DNA from 2 places in the Streptomyces sp. 3N207 genome. Region 2 is predicted to be linked to the other one. Evidence: riboswitches for the same ligand, from Rfam matches in the RefSeq annotation. Region 2 holds a riboswitch; the other holds the start of a gene.
The links. Region 2 has a riboswitch for glycine ahead of gcvP (aminomethyl-transferring glycine dehydrogenase). Riboswitches for the same ligand answer to the same signal wherever they lie in the genome.

Region 1: linked by a shared signal. The riboswitch ahead of gcvT (glycine cleavage system aminomethyltransferase GcvT) and the one ahead of gcvP (aminomethyl-transferring glycine dehydrogenase) in region 2 are both predicted to bind glycine.

What each region holds. Positions count from the first base shown of each region.
Region 1 is NZ_JBQQBV010000003.1:252,434-259,516, forward strand. It holds gene ACTWP9_RS06620 (enhanced serine sensitivity protein SseB) at 1-362, opposite strand, end outside; gene ACTWP9_RS06625 (hypothetical protein) at 518-1,237, shown strand; partial or broken gene ACTWP9_RS06630 (AAA family ATPase) at 1,455-2,063, opposite strand; glycine riboswitch at 2,246-2,376, shown strand; gene gcvT (glycine cleavage system aminomethyltransferase GcvT) at 2,559-3,695, shown strand; gene gcvH (glycine cleavage system protein GcvH) at 3,826-4,206, shown strand; gene glyA (serine hydroxymethyltransferase) at 4,295-5,569, shown strand; gene ACTWP9_RS06650 (L-serine ammonia-lyase) at 5,688-7,070, shown strand.
Region 2 is NZ_JBQQBV010000035.1:7,928-15,010, forward strand. It holds gene ACTWP9_RS33945 (bifunctional nuclease family protein) at 1-295, shown strand, start outside; gene ACTWP9_RS33950 (MerR family transcriptional regulator) at 543-1,199, shown strand; gene ACTWP9_RS33955 (DNA polymerase IV) at 1,292-2,860, shown strand; gene ACTWP9_RS33960 (PRC-barrel domain-containing protein) at 2,776-3,153, opposite strand; glycine riboswitch at 3,289-3,386, shown strand; gene gcvP (aminomethyl-transferring glycine dehydrogenase) at 3,570-6,500, shown strand; gene ACTWP9_RS33970 (DUF5999 family protein) at 6,615-6,821, opposite strand.

The sequences.
Region 1 (7,083 bases), on a different contig from region 2:
ACCGCGATACCCACCCCCGGGGGAAGGCCGCGCGCGAACTCCCTGGCCGGGGCGATGGTGAAGGACATATGCGAGCCGACGACGTTCAGGAACTGCTCCTCGGAGCTGAAGACCGGCACATAGACCGCGCCGTCCAACTCGACGGTGGGCAGGTCCAGTTCGCGGCTCTCCCGGCTTCCGCCCTCCGGGAGCGGGACCCATACGCTGCTGCGGCCCAGCACCTCCAGCAGCCGGGCGCCCGCGTGCGGCACCTGCACCGAGGCGGCCAGGGCTTCCTCCAGCTCGTTACCGGGCCAGCCGCCCCCGTGCCCGGGCCCGAAGTGCTGCGGCTGCTGCGGCTGGGGCTGCGAGGGAACTGTCATACGGGCAAGCCTATCCATGATCTCCGCGCGCGGTCCCGGGAGGGAGGGCGGAGGGACACGTCCGGCGACGCTCCGGTTGCGTCTCCCATCCATCGCCCGAAAAGTGGGTTTCGTCCCACTACGTGCCATCCGGCACGCTTATTGGAGGAGTGCACATGCGCGTGAACAGACTCACCGCCACCGCCGTCACCGTTTCCCTGGCCGGCTCGCTCGCCATCGGCGCGGCGGGCGCGGCCTCCTCCGCGGCGTCCTCGCTGCCCGCGGACCACGCCCCGGGGCACCGGCCCGGCGTCCAGCAACCCGCCGACCACGACACCGGCACGGAGCAGGGCAAGCCGGAACCGTCGGGTGACCAGGGCGCCCAGCAGCAGAAGCCCGCCAAGCCGCAGAAGCCCGCCCAGGGCCAGCCGGCGAAGCCTGCCGCCCCGCACGACAACCCGTCGGAGGAGCAGAAGCCCACGACTGAGCACAAGCCTGCTCAGCCGCAGGAGCCGAAGCAGCAGCATGCCCAGCCGAAGCCTGCCGAGCCCAAGCCCGGCGAACACGGCCAGCCCGCGAAGCCCGGCCAGCACAGCCAGGCCGCGAAGCCTGCGAAGCCCGGCCAGCACAGCCAGCCCGCGAAGCCCGGCGAACACGGCCAGCCCGCGAAGCCCAGTCAGCACGGCCAGGCCGCGAAACCCGCCAAGCCCGGCCAGCACGGGCAGCCCGCCGAGCCCGGTCAGCACAGCCAGCCCGCCAAGCCCGGTCAGCCCGCGGAACCCGCAGAGCCCGCGGAGGGGCAGGCGCCCGAGAAGCCGGCGCTCGGACTGGTGCCCCCGGCGGTGCCCGCCGAGCCGCAGCTCGAGAAGCCGGTCACCCCGGACGCGGGCCGCTGATCCCGGTCACGCCCGGGGCCCGGTCACAGGTGTCCCCGTCCGCGGTCCCGTCGTCCCTCCCGGGCGGCGGGACCGTCGGCGTCCGCGGCCCGGCCCGCGCGGGCGGCACTGGCGCCACCGGGGCCCCCGGCACTCGGGCGGGCGGCACCGGAGCGGGTGCGGGCACCAGCCGCACATGCGTGGAGACCGCCATCGGCACCGGCTCGGGCAGCGGTTCGAAGAGCACGGAGCGCAGTGCCTGGGCCGCGCCCCGGTCCAGCAGCACCGAGGAGACGATGCCCGCAGGCAGCCGCCCCGCCTCGGCGGCCGACCGCAGTCTGCGTACGGCACGCAGGTGACGGTGGAAGGCGTACCCGGACACCCTCCTGCCCCGCGCGGTCTGCCCGGCGAGCGCGTCCTCGGGCGAGACGTCGAGCAGCAGCAGGTGCAGCGACCGGCCCCGCCGTACCGCGTCCCGGGCCAGCCAGCGGCGCACCCAGCTCTGCGTACCGCAGTCGTGCACCACGACTGCGGCCCCCGAGCCGAGCGCCGCGCGCAGCCCCGCGTAGTGCGCGAGCCGCACCAGCGGCCGGTAGACGCCGTACGGCAGCCAGCGCGGCATGCGCCGCTCCCAGCGCTCCCGGGTGTCCTGGGAGTCGATACGGATGACCTGGCCGCGCGCCGGGACAGCGGATCTGATCAGGGTGGACTTGCCGCCGCCCGGCAGACCGGAGACGACCACCACATCCCCGGCGCGGTAGCGAAGCGTCCGCACCGCGGCGGTGCGGCGCAGGTCGTGGCGGACCACGGAGCGGGCGGCGGGACCCGCCCGCGCGCCCCTCGGCATCGCGTCCGCACTGCACAGGCTGCCCAATGGATCTCCCTCCCTGGGCGACGGCTCGGCCACCGCCTCCCCCAAGTATGTAAAGAAAAGGTAATGCGATTCAAGGTGAACGGCTTGCGCTCAGGGGCAGTCACGGCCCGCTCACCCGTGCGATGATGTCCGCACTCAACTCCATACCGGCCGTTCGAACCCGCGCGGGAGAGTCTCCGGCAGGCACAGCAGTATTCGCACGTCAGTAACCGCAACAGCATGCCGGGGCGCCGAAGGAGCAAGATCCTCCCTTGAATCTCTCAGGCCCCGTTACCGCGCAGGCTAGGCAGATCTGAAAAGCGGACCGTCGCGCTCCCGCCCCGGCGCGGGCCGGTGGTCCCACCCAAGGTGCAAGCCGCGCTCCAGCCGTTCGGGAGCTGTCGGCGAACCTCTCAGGTTCCGATGACAGATGGGGAGGACATCCGCGTCATACCCCTTGTGGGGACTCATTGGGACTCTGGAGCCTGCATGACTGAGCCACCGGCCACCCGTAAGACCGCGCTGGACGCCACACACCGGGCGCTGGGCGCCACCATGACCGACTTCGCGGGCTGGGACATGCCGCTGCGCTACGGCAGCGAGCGCGAGGAGCATCTGGCCGTGCGCTCGACCGCCGGCCTCTTCGACCTCTCCCATATGGGTGAGATCACTCTCACCGGACCGCAGGCGGGCGAGCTGCTGGACTACGCGCTGGTGGGCAACCTGTCCAAGCTGGCCGTCGGCCGCGCCCGCTACACCATGATCTGCGACGAGAACGGCGGCATTCTCGACGACCTGATCGTCTACCGGCTGGGCGAGCAGGACGAGCGGGAGTATCTGGTCGTCGCCAACGCCGCCAACGCACAGACCGTCCTCGACGCGCTGGTCGAGCGGCAGGACGGGTACGGCGCCGAGGTGCGGGACGACCGCGACAAATACGCGCTGATCGCCGTCCAAGGGCCGGCCGCCGTGGGCATCCTCAAGAAGCTGACCGGCTTCGACGTGGAGGGGCTGCGCTACTACGCGGGCGAGCGCGACATCGTCGCCGGCAAGCCCGCACTCATCGCCCGTACGGGTTACACCGGCGAGGACGGCTTCGAGCTGTTCGTCGCCCCCGACGACGCCGTCGAGGTCTGGGAAGCGCTGACGGAGTCGGGCGGGGACGCCGGCCTGGTGCCGTGCGGGCTCAGCTGCCGCGACACGCTGCGCCTGGAGGCGGGCATGCCGCTGTACGGGCACGAACTGTCCACCGCGCTGACCCCGTTCGACGCGGGTCTGGGCAGGGTCGTCAAGTTCGAGAAGACGACGAACGAGGGCCGCTTCGTGGGCCGGGACGCGCTGGCAGCTGCCGCCGAGAAGGCCAGGAAAGCGCCGCCGCGCAAGCTGGTCGGGCTGGTCGCCGAGGGGCGCCGGGTTCCGCGGGCCGGTTATCCCGTGGTCGCCGACGGCGCCGTTGTGGGCGAAATCACCTCCGGCGCGCCCTCCCCGACGCTGGGCAAGCCGATCGCCATGGCGTACGTGGACGCGGCGCACGCGGAACCCGGCACGAAGGGGGTCGCCGTGGACATCCGGGGCTCCCACGAGCCGTACGAGGTTGTGGCGTTGCCCTTCTACAAGAGGGACTGAGCCCTGGGAGGGTTGAGTCCTCGGAAGGGCTGAGCTCTTTCCACCGGTGGCCCGTGCCGAGTTCGGGCCCCCGGTTCCACCTGCCAAGACCGTTTTCACTGCACCTTTCGCATCCGGGAGAATCAGACTCATGAGCAACCCCCAGCAGCTCCGCTACAGCAAGGAGCACGAGTGGCTGTCCGACGTCGAGGACGGCGTCGCGACGGTCGGCATCACCGAGCACGCCGCAGGCGCGCTCGGTGATGTGGTTTTCGTCCAGCTTCCCGAGGTCGGCGACACCGTCACCGCGGGCGAGACCTGTGGCGAGCTGGAGTCCACCAAGTCCGTCAGCGACCTCTACTCCCCCGCCTCCGGTGAGATCACCGAGGTCAACCAGGACGTGGTGGACGACCCGGCGCTGGTGAACTCCGCCCCGTTCGAGGGCGGCTGGCTGTTCAAGGTGAGGATCTCCGAGGTGCCGGACGACCTGCTCTCGGCCGACGAGTACGCCGCTTTCGCCTCAGGCAGCTGAGGCGCCCGCCTCGGGTGACCGAGGTCCGCCTCGGATCGCCCGAGGCCGCTTGCCCACCCCGCCGCCACTTCCCAGGGACGGTTCTTCCATGTCGCTTCTGAACGGTTCTCTCCACGAGGTCGACCCCGACGTCGCCGCCGCCGTCGACGCCGAACTCCACCGCCAGCAGTCCACCCTCGAGATGATCGCCTCGGAGAACTTCGCTCCGGTCGCCTCCATGGAGGCCCAGGGCTCGGTCCTCACCAACAAGTACGCCGAGGGCTACCCCGGCCGCCGCTACTACGGCGGCTGCGAGTACGTCGACGTGGTCGAGAGCCTGGCCAGGGACCGCATCAAGGCGCTGTTCGGCGCCGAGGCCGCCAACGTACAGCCGCACTCCGGTGCGCAGGCGAACGCCGCCGCGATGTTCGCGCTGCTCAAGCCGGGCGACACCATCCTGGGTCTGGATCTGGCGCACGGTGGGCACCTCACCCACGGCATGAAGATCAACTTCTCCGGCAAGCTCTACAACGTCGTCGCCTACAAGGTCGACGACCAGACCAGCCGGATCGACATGGACGAGGTCGAGCGGCTGGCCAAGGAGCACCGCCCGCAGCTGATCATCGCTGGCTGGTCCGCCTACCCGCGCCAGCTCGACTTCGCCGCCTTCCGCCGGATCGCCGACGAGGTCGGCGCGTATCTGATGGTGGACATGGCACACTTCGCCGGTCTCGTGGCCGCGGGGCTGCACCCCAGCCCGGTGCCGCACGCGGATGTCGTCACGACCACCACGCACAAGACCCTGGGCGGCCCGCGCGGCGGTGTGATCCTCTCCAAGAAGGAGCACGCCAAGAAGATCAACTCCGCGGTCTTCCCCGGCCAGCAGGGCGGTCCGCTGGAGCATGTGATCGCCGCGAAGGCCGTCGCCTTCAAGGTCGCCGCCAGCGACGACTTCAAGGACCGGCAGCGGCGTACGCTCTCCGGCGCGCGCCTCCTTGCCGAGCGCCTGCTGCGCCCGGACGCGGTGGAGGCCGGCGTCTCCGTACTGTCCGGCGGCACGGACGTCCACCTGGTCCTGGTCGACCTGCGCAACAGCGAGCTGGACGGGCAGCAGGCCGAGGACCGGCTGCACGACATCGGCATCACCGTCAACCGCAACGCCGTCCCCAACGACCCACGGCCGCCGATGGTGACCTCCGGGCTGCGCATCGGGACGCCCGCGCTGGCCACCCGCGGTTTCCAGGACGAGGACTTCGCCGAGGTCGCCGACATCATCGCCGAGGCGCTGCTGCCGGGCTTCGACGACGCCAAGGGAAAGACCCTCGCCGCGCGCGTTGCCGCGCTTGCGGAGAAGCACCCGCTGTACCCCACCCTGGGTAAGTAGCACCCTCGCTGCCGGAGGGGCTGCTCCAGCCCCTCCGGCACCCGCACCACCACCGCACCACCCTCTGCGCCGCCCCCAAGAAACAACCCACTGGCCCCACCAGGGCAGGAGCCGCACCATGGCAATCTCGGTCTTCGACCTGTTCTCGATCGGCATCGGCCCGTCGAGCTCCCACACCGTGGGCCCGATGCGCGCCGCCCGGATGTTCGCGCGGCGACTGAAGAACGAGGGCGCGCTGGCGCACACCGCGTCCGTACGCGCCGAACTGTTCGGCTCCCTCGGCGCGACCGGCCACGGCCACGGCACCCCAAAGGCCGTACTGCTGGGCCTGGAGGGCGAGTCGCCGCGCACGGTCGACGTCGAGACGGCGGACGACCGCGTCGCACGTATCCGCGAGGAGGGCCGGCTCCGCCTCCTCGCCGCCGAAATAGGAGATGCCCACCAGATCCCGTTCGAGGAGCGCACCCAGCTGATCCTGCACCGGCGCCGCTCCCTGCCGTACCACGCCAACGGCATGACCCTCTTCGCCTACGACGAGGCCGGCACGCCGCTGCTGGAGAAGACCTACTACTCGGTGGGCGGCGGCTTCGTCGTGGACGAGGACGCGGTCGGCGAGGACCGCATCAAACTGGACGACACCATCCTGCGCCATCCTTTCCGCACCGGCGACGAACTGCTGCGCCTGACCCGGGAAACCGGGCTGTCGGTCTCCCGTCTGATGCTGGAGAACGAGAAGGCATGGCGCACCGAGGATGAGATCCGTGCCGGGCTGCTGGAGATCTGGCAGGTCATGAGGGACTGCGTCGCCCGCGGCCTCTCCCAGGAGGGCATCCTGCCCGGCGGCCTGAAGGTCCGCCGCCGCGCCGCGACTTCGGCCCGCCAGCTGCGGGCCGAGGGCCAGGTCGAGGCGCACGCCATGGAGTGGACGACGCTGTACGCCATGGCTGTCAACGAGGAAAACGCGGCAGGCGGCCGCGTGGTGACCGCGCCGACCAACGGCGCGGCGGGCATCATCCCCGCCGTCCTGCACTACGCCCACCACTTCGTGCCCGGCGCCGACGACGACGCCGTCGTCCGCTTCCTGCTGGCCGCGGGCGCCATCGGCATGCTCTTCAAGCAGAACGCCTCCATCTCCGGTGCCGAGGTCGGCTGTCAGGGCGAGGTCGGCTCCGCCTGCTCGATGGCCGCGGGCGGCCTCGCCGAAATCCTCGGCGGCACCCCCGAACAGGTCGAGAACGCCGCGGAGATCGGCATCGAGCACAACCTCGGGCTCACCTGCGACCCGGTCGGCGGCCTGGTCCAGATCCCCTGCATCGAGCGCAACGGCATGGCCGCCGTCAAGGCCGTCACCGCAGCCCGCATGTCCCTGCGCGGCGACGGCCGCCACCATGTTTCCCTCGACAAGGCCATCAAGACCATGCGCGACACCGGTGCCGACATGAAGGTCAAGTACAAGGAGACCGCGCGCGGCGGGCTCGCGGTGAACGTCATCGAGTGCTGAGCGCACCACCTTT
Region 2 (7,083 bases):
GTTCAAGGACGTCCTGGAAGCAGTGGGTCAGGAGCTGACCGCGGTCCGCATCGTGGATCTGCGGGAAGGCGTGTTCTATGCGGAGCTTGTCTTCGCCAGTGGCGTGGAAGTCAGTGCCCGTCCGTCCGACGCCATAGCGCTCGCACTGCGCACCGGTACGCCGATCTACGGCAGTGACGGTGTGCTGGACGACGCGGGGATCGCGATCCCGGACGAGCAGGAGGACGAGGTGGAGAAGTTCCGCGAGTTCCTCGACCAGATCTCCCCGGAGGACTTCGGCACCAGCAGCCAGTGACGCTCCGCCGTCAGCCGCCCCCGGACCGGGCACTTCTGGCCGGAGGCCAGGAAGAGGTGCGTGGTGCTGCCTGCCGGGGTGACCATCCGGCCAGCAATTCCCCGGTTGTGGGCACGCGAAACCACTCTCTGGGGCATTATCACTCGCCGTGCCGAGTGTGGCGATCGTTGACGCACTCGGAGTGACTGCCTACCTTCATGTGGGCAGGTTCCGGGGGTAACCCGGGATGTGAAGGACGGAGGTCGGCGTGACAAGCACCGGCGGCGAAGGTACGGCGGCTGGCGACTCGTCCCTACCCGACGGCCCGCCCCCGGCTTCCGGCCGGGAGGTGCCCGCAGATCGGCCGTCCCCCGCACCGCCCCCAGGACTGCGGCCGGGCGGCGTCTCAGGGCCGTCGGCCGAGACCCCGGCCGAGCAGGTCGGCTACCGCGGTCCGACCGCCTGCTCCGCGGCCGGGATCACCTACCGCCAGCTCGACTACTGGGCCCGTACCGGGCTGGTCGAGCCCAGCATCCGCCCCGCCTACGGTTCGGGAACCCAGCGCCTCTACAGCTTTCAGGACATCGTCGTCCTCAAGATCGTCAAGCGGCTGCTGGACACCGGTGTATCGCTCCAGAACATTCGCGCCGCCGTACGGCATCTGCGGTCCAGGGGCCGGACCGACCTGGCACGGATGACGTTGATGAGCGACGGGGCCACGGTCTACGAATGCTCTTCGCCCGACGAGGTGGTGGATCTCCTGCAGGGGGGCCAGGGCGTCTTCGGTATCGCCGTCGGCGTCGTCTGGAAGGACGTCGAGGGCGCTCTCTCCCAGCTGCACGGGGAGCGCGTCGACACCGGCGAGACGCTGGTCAGGGACCATCCGGAGGACGAGCTGGCCCGCCGCCGCAATCGGGCGGGGTAGCCGGGCGTCGGGGCTGAGGCCGCCGGTGTTGGCGCCGTACCGGGGCCGCACACCGGCGGGATTGTCAGTGGGATGCGGCAGCATCGGAAGATGTGAGGACCCAGCCGACCATCCTGCATCTGGACATGGATGCCTTCTTCGCTGCTGTGGAGCAGGCGTCGAAGCCCAGTCTGCGCGGGAAGCCGGTCGTGGTCGGCGGCCTCGGGCCGCGCGGGGTCGTTTCGACGGCCTCGTACGAGGCCAGGCGCTTCGGGGTGCACTCGGCGATGCCCACGGCGCAGGCCAGGCGGCTGGCGCCGAACGCTGCGTATCTGGGCGCGCGCTTCGGGCTCTACCGTGCGGTCAGCGAGGTGGTGATGGAGCTGCTGCACCAACTGTCGCCACTGGTGGAGCCCCTGAGCCTCGACGAGGCGTTCGTGGACCTGGAGGCCGGGGAGGCGCTGGAAGGGACGCAGGGCGGCGCTGAGGGGGCGCAACAGGTCGGTGAGCGGCTGCGGCGGGACATCAGAGCGGCGACGGGGCTGACCGGCTCGGTGGGGCTGGCGGGATCGAAGATGCTGGCCAAGATCGCCTCGGAGCAGGCGAAGCCGGACGGCCTGGTACTCATCCCGGTGGGCACCGAGCGCGAGATGCTGGCACCGCTGTCGGTGCGGACGCTGCCCGGGGTGGGGCCTGCCACGGCGGAGGTGCTGCGCAGAGCCGGGATCACCACTGTCGGAGAGATCGTGGAGGCGGGTGAGGACGAGCTGCTGCGGCTGCTCGGTAAGTCACACGGGACCTCGGTCCATGCGATGGCCCACGGCATCGACGACCGTCCGGTGGTGGCCGAGCGGGACGCCAAGTCGGTCTCCGTCGAGGACACCTACGATGTGGACCTCACCGACCGCACCAGGGTGCGGCTGGAGCTGGAGCGGCTCGCCGAGCGCTGTGTGACGCGGCTGCGCGCGGCCGGGCGGTCCGGACGCACCGTGGTCATCAAGGTACGCAGCTACGACTTCTCGACCCTCACCAGATCCGAGACCCTGCGTGGGCCCACCGACGACCTGGGTGTCGTCAAGGAGGCAGCGCTGCGGCTGCTGGACGGGGTGGACACCACGGCCGGGGTGCGGCTGCTGGGAGTCGGGGTCAGCGGGCTCGCCGACTTCACACAGGAGGACCTGTTCGCGCAGGCCCAGGCCGCGCTGAGCCAGGAGCACGAACCGTCCGACAGAGACCACCCCGAAGGCGGGGCGGGAGCGGCGGAGGCCGAAGGCAGTCCGGCGGAGGCCGAGAGCAGACCGGCGGGTGCCGAGGGGCCGCTGCGGACGGCCCGGGCGGCGATGGAAGCGGGCGCCGCCGCCGAGGAGCCCGGCGCGGCCGTGTCCGCCGATCGGCGATGGACCCCCGGCCTGGATGTGTGCCATGCCGAGTACGGCAGAGGCTGGGTGCAGGGCAGCGGCATCGGGAAGGTCACCGTCCGTTTCGAGGAACCGGACACTCCGCCCGGCCGGGTGCGGACCTTCTCCGTCGACGACCCGGAGCTGGAGCCCGCCGAGCCGAGAATGCTGGACGCGGACATCGCCCGGGCGCTGGCGGCTCAGTCCCCGGCGCCGGCGATCCGTCCGAAATCGCGGTCCGGGGGCGTGGGCGCCTCCTCGCCTGCCGGGACGTCGAGCCCGTAGTGGCGGTAGAGCTGGAGCTCCTGCTGCGGGGAGAGGTGACGGCCGACGCCGAAGTCGGGGGCCTCCTTGATCAGGGCGCGCTCGAACGGGACACGCAGCCCGGTCTCGTCCAGGCTCGAGGGCTCCAGCGGCACGAAGGCGTCGCGGCTGAAGATGCCGGTGCGCAGCGCCGCCCACTCCGGTTCGCCCGTGGCGTCGTCGAGATACACCTCGTCGACCGTGCCGATCTTGACACCCTCGCTGTCGAACGCCTTGCGGCCGATCAGGCTCCGCGGATCTATGTAGGTCTGCACGAGTCTCCTCCCACGGGGTCGCAACGTGCTGTTCACGCTCGTACTCACCACGAAACGGCACTTTTCGACTGTTGGCTACTTGAGCGCACTCCGGGTTACCACTCAAGGGGGCGCTGATACGCTCAAGGTGGCTGTCGACCCCGTGCGGGAGAGTCCTCCGGTGAACTTTCCGGAGGCGCCGAAGGAGCAACTCCTCCCCGGAATCTCTCAGGCCCACGTACCGCGCGGACGAGGTCACTCTGGAAAGCAGGGCGGGCCCGGACCAGCGCCGAAGCCCCTCCTCACCGACGGTGTAAGCCGAGGCCCCGCACCTGGGGCCCGGTGAAACTCTCAGGTCGAGATGACAGAGGGGGAGGCCGTCCGGGCACCCGTAAAGGTGCCCCTCGCAGGTCGCACAGACCAGGAGGCCCCCGCAGATGACTTCCCACCGGACCCCGCTCTCCGCACTGGAGAACGGCACTCCCTTCGAGAGCCGCCATATCGGACCCGACGCCGGTGCGCAGGCCAAGATGCTCGCGCAGGTCGGCTACGGGTCGCTCGACGAGCTGACCGCGGCGGCGGTGCCCGACGTGATCAGAAGCACCGAGCGGCTGGAGCTGCCCGAGGCGCGGAGCGAGGCGGAGGTACTGGCCGAGCTGCGCTCCCTCGCGCAGCGCAACCAGGTGCTGCACTCCATGATCGGCCTCGGCTACCACGGCACTGTCACACCGCCGGTGATCCTGCGCAATGTCATGGAGAACCCCGCCTGGTACACCGCCTACACGCCCTACCAGCCGGAGATCTCCCAGGGCCGGCTGGAGGCGCTGCTCAACTTCCAGACCGTCGTCTCCGATCTGACCGGGCTGCCCACCGCCGGTGCATCGCTGCTGGACGAGCCCACGGCCGCCGCCGAGGCGATGGCGCTCTCGCGCCGGGTCGGCAAGGCCGGCAAGAACGGCGGCACCTTCCTGGTCGACGCCGACTGTCTGCCGCAGACCGTCGCGGTGCTGCGGACCCGCGCCGAGCCCACCGGGGTGGAGGTCCTGGTTGCCGACCTGAGTGAGGGCATCCCCGACGAGCTTGCCGAGCGCGGCGGCATCTTCGGCGTGCTGCTGCAGTACCCCGGCGCCTCCGGTGCGGTGCGCGATCTGCGCCCGGTGATCGAGCGGGCGCACGAACTGGGCGCGGTCGTCACCGTCGCGGCCGACCTGCTGGCGCTCACCCTGCTGACCTCACCCGGCGAGCTGGGTGCGGACATCGCCGTCGGCTCCAGCCAGCGCTTCGGCGTGCCGATGGGCTTCGGCGGGCCGCACGCGGGCTATATGTCCGTCCGCGACAAGTTCGCCCGCAGCCTGCCCGGACGGCTCGTCGGCGTCTCCAAGGACGCGGACGGCGAGCAGGCGTACCGCCTCGCCCTGCAAACCCGTGAGCAGCACATCCGCCGCGAGAAGGCCACCAGCAACATCTGCACCGCGCAGGTGCTGCTCGCCGTGATGGCCGGGATGTACGCCGCCTACCACGGGCCCGACGGGCTGGCCGCCATCGCCCGCCGTACCCACCGCTACGCGACACTGCTCGCCGCCGGGCTGCGGGACGGCGGCGTCGAGGTCCTGTATGAGCGGTTCTTCGACACGGTCACCGCGCGTGTGCCGGGCCGCGCGGCCGAGATCACCGGCCGGGCCCGCGAAGCCGGGATCAACCTGCGGCAGGTGGACGCCGACCACATCGGTATCGCCTGCGACGAGACCACCGGGCGCGAGCAGCTCGCCGCCGTGTGGCAGGCGTTCGGGGTGGCAGCGCCCGGCGACCTGGACGCGCTGGACGCCGCGATAGGGGCTACCTCCCGGCCGGAGGCCGGCGGAGAGGCACTCCCCGCTGACCTGCTGCGCAGCGACGAGTACCTCACGCACCCGGTCTTCCACGAGCACCGCTCCGAGACGGCGATGCTGCGTTATCTGCGCCGCCTCGCCGACCGGGACTACGCGCTGGACCGCGGCATGATCCCGCTCGGTTCCTGCACGATGAAGCTCAATGCCACCACCGAGATGGAGCCGGTCACCTGGCCCGAATTCGGTGCACTGCACCCCTTCGCGCCCGCCGAGCAGGCCGAGGGCTATCTGACGCTGATCCGCGAACTGGAGGAGCGGCTGGCCGAGGTCACCGGCTACGACAAGGTCTCCCTCCAGCCGAACGCGGGCTCCCAGGGCGAGCTGGCGGGACTGCTGGCCGTACGCGCCTACCACCGCGCCAACGGCGAGGCACAGCGCACCGTCTGCCTCATCCCCTCCTCGGCGCACGGCACCAACGCGGCCAGCGCCGTGATGGCGGGGATGAAGGTCGTCGTCGTCAAGACCAGCGACAACGGTGACGTGGACGTGGCCGACCTGCACGCCAAGATCGAGCAGCACGGCGACGAGCTTGCCGTGCTGATGGTCACCTACCCCTCGACGCACGGCGTGTTCGAGGAGCACATCACCGAGGTCTGCGCCGCCGTGCACGACGCGGGCGGCCAGGTGTACGTGGATGGTGCCAACCTCAACGCGCTGCTGGGGCTGGCCCGACCCGGCCGCTTCGGTGCCGACGTCTCGCACCTCAACCTGCACAAGACGTTCTGCATCCCGCACGGCGGGGGCGGCCCCGGCGTCGGTCCGATCGGCGTACGGGACCACCTGGCGCCGTACCTGCCCAACCACCCGCTCCAGCCCGCCGCCGGGCCGGAAACGGGCATCGGCCCGGTCTCCGGTGCACCGTGGGGCTCGGCCGGGATCCTGCCGATCTCGTGGGCGTACGTGCGGCTGATGGGCGCCGAGGGGCTGCGCAAGGCGACGCAGGTGGCGGTGTTGAGCGCCAACTACATCGCCAAGCGGCTCGAGCCGCACTACCCCGTGCTCTACACGGGCCCGAACGGGCTGGTGGCGCACGAGTGCATCATCGACGTACGGCCGCTGACCAAGCAGACGGGCGTGAGCATCGACGACGTCGCCAAGCGGCTGATCGACTACGGCTTCCACGCGCCGACGATGTCCTTCCCCGTCGCCGGGACGCTGATGATCGAGCCGACGGAGAGCGAGGATCTGACCGAGGTCGACCGGTTCTGCGAGGCGATGATCGCCATCCGTGCGGAGATCGAGAAGGTCGGTACCGGGGAGTGGGACGCGGCGGACAATCCGCTGCGCAACGCCCCGCACACCGCCGCCATGCTCGGCCGCGAGTGGGAGCAGGGCTACGGGCGCGAGGAGGCCGTCTTCCCGGCCGGCGTGCGGCCGTCCGACAAGTACTGGCCCCCCGTACGCCGGATCGACGGCGCCTACGGTGACCGCAACCTCGTCTGCTCCTGCCCGCCGATCGGGGAGTACGACGCGGGGTAGCCCGGGGCGGAATGCTGTGGCGGAGCTCGTCGATGTTCCGCAGTTGCTGCGGACAGGGGCCTGGGGGCTGCGCCCTCAGGCCCCGGCGTTCGGCCGGCCCGCCGTCGCGTGTGGCTAGGCGGCGGTGATGATGTGGCGGGTGCCGAGCGGCTTGTGCGGGGCGATGATCTGGCCGTCCGGCAGCAGCTCTCCCGTGTCCTCGAAGAGCAGAACTCCGTTGCAGAGCAGGCTCCAGCCCTGCTCCGGGTGGTGGGCCACGGGCTGCGCGGCCTCCCTGTCTGCTGAATCCGCTGTCGGGCACGGTGGCTGGTGCTGGCACATTGTCGGTGTCTTCCGTCGTGTTGTGGCGTCTGTCCTGCGGCTCTTGTTCTGCATGGCCGTTCCCCCCGTGATCACGTACGTGCGTACGTTCCGGTCCATCTCACAGTGTTCCGCTGCTGGCTCGAATCCGCAGGGATTTCGCGTCAGCTCGTACCCAACCGCTCAGACGCATCACCCTGGCGGGCGGTTGCGCCCAACTGCCCGGTCATTTCGGGGGGTTCGGGTAGTCGGGAAGACTAGCCCATCCGGACGGGCGGACAGC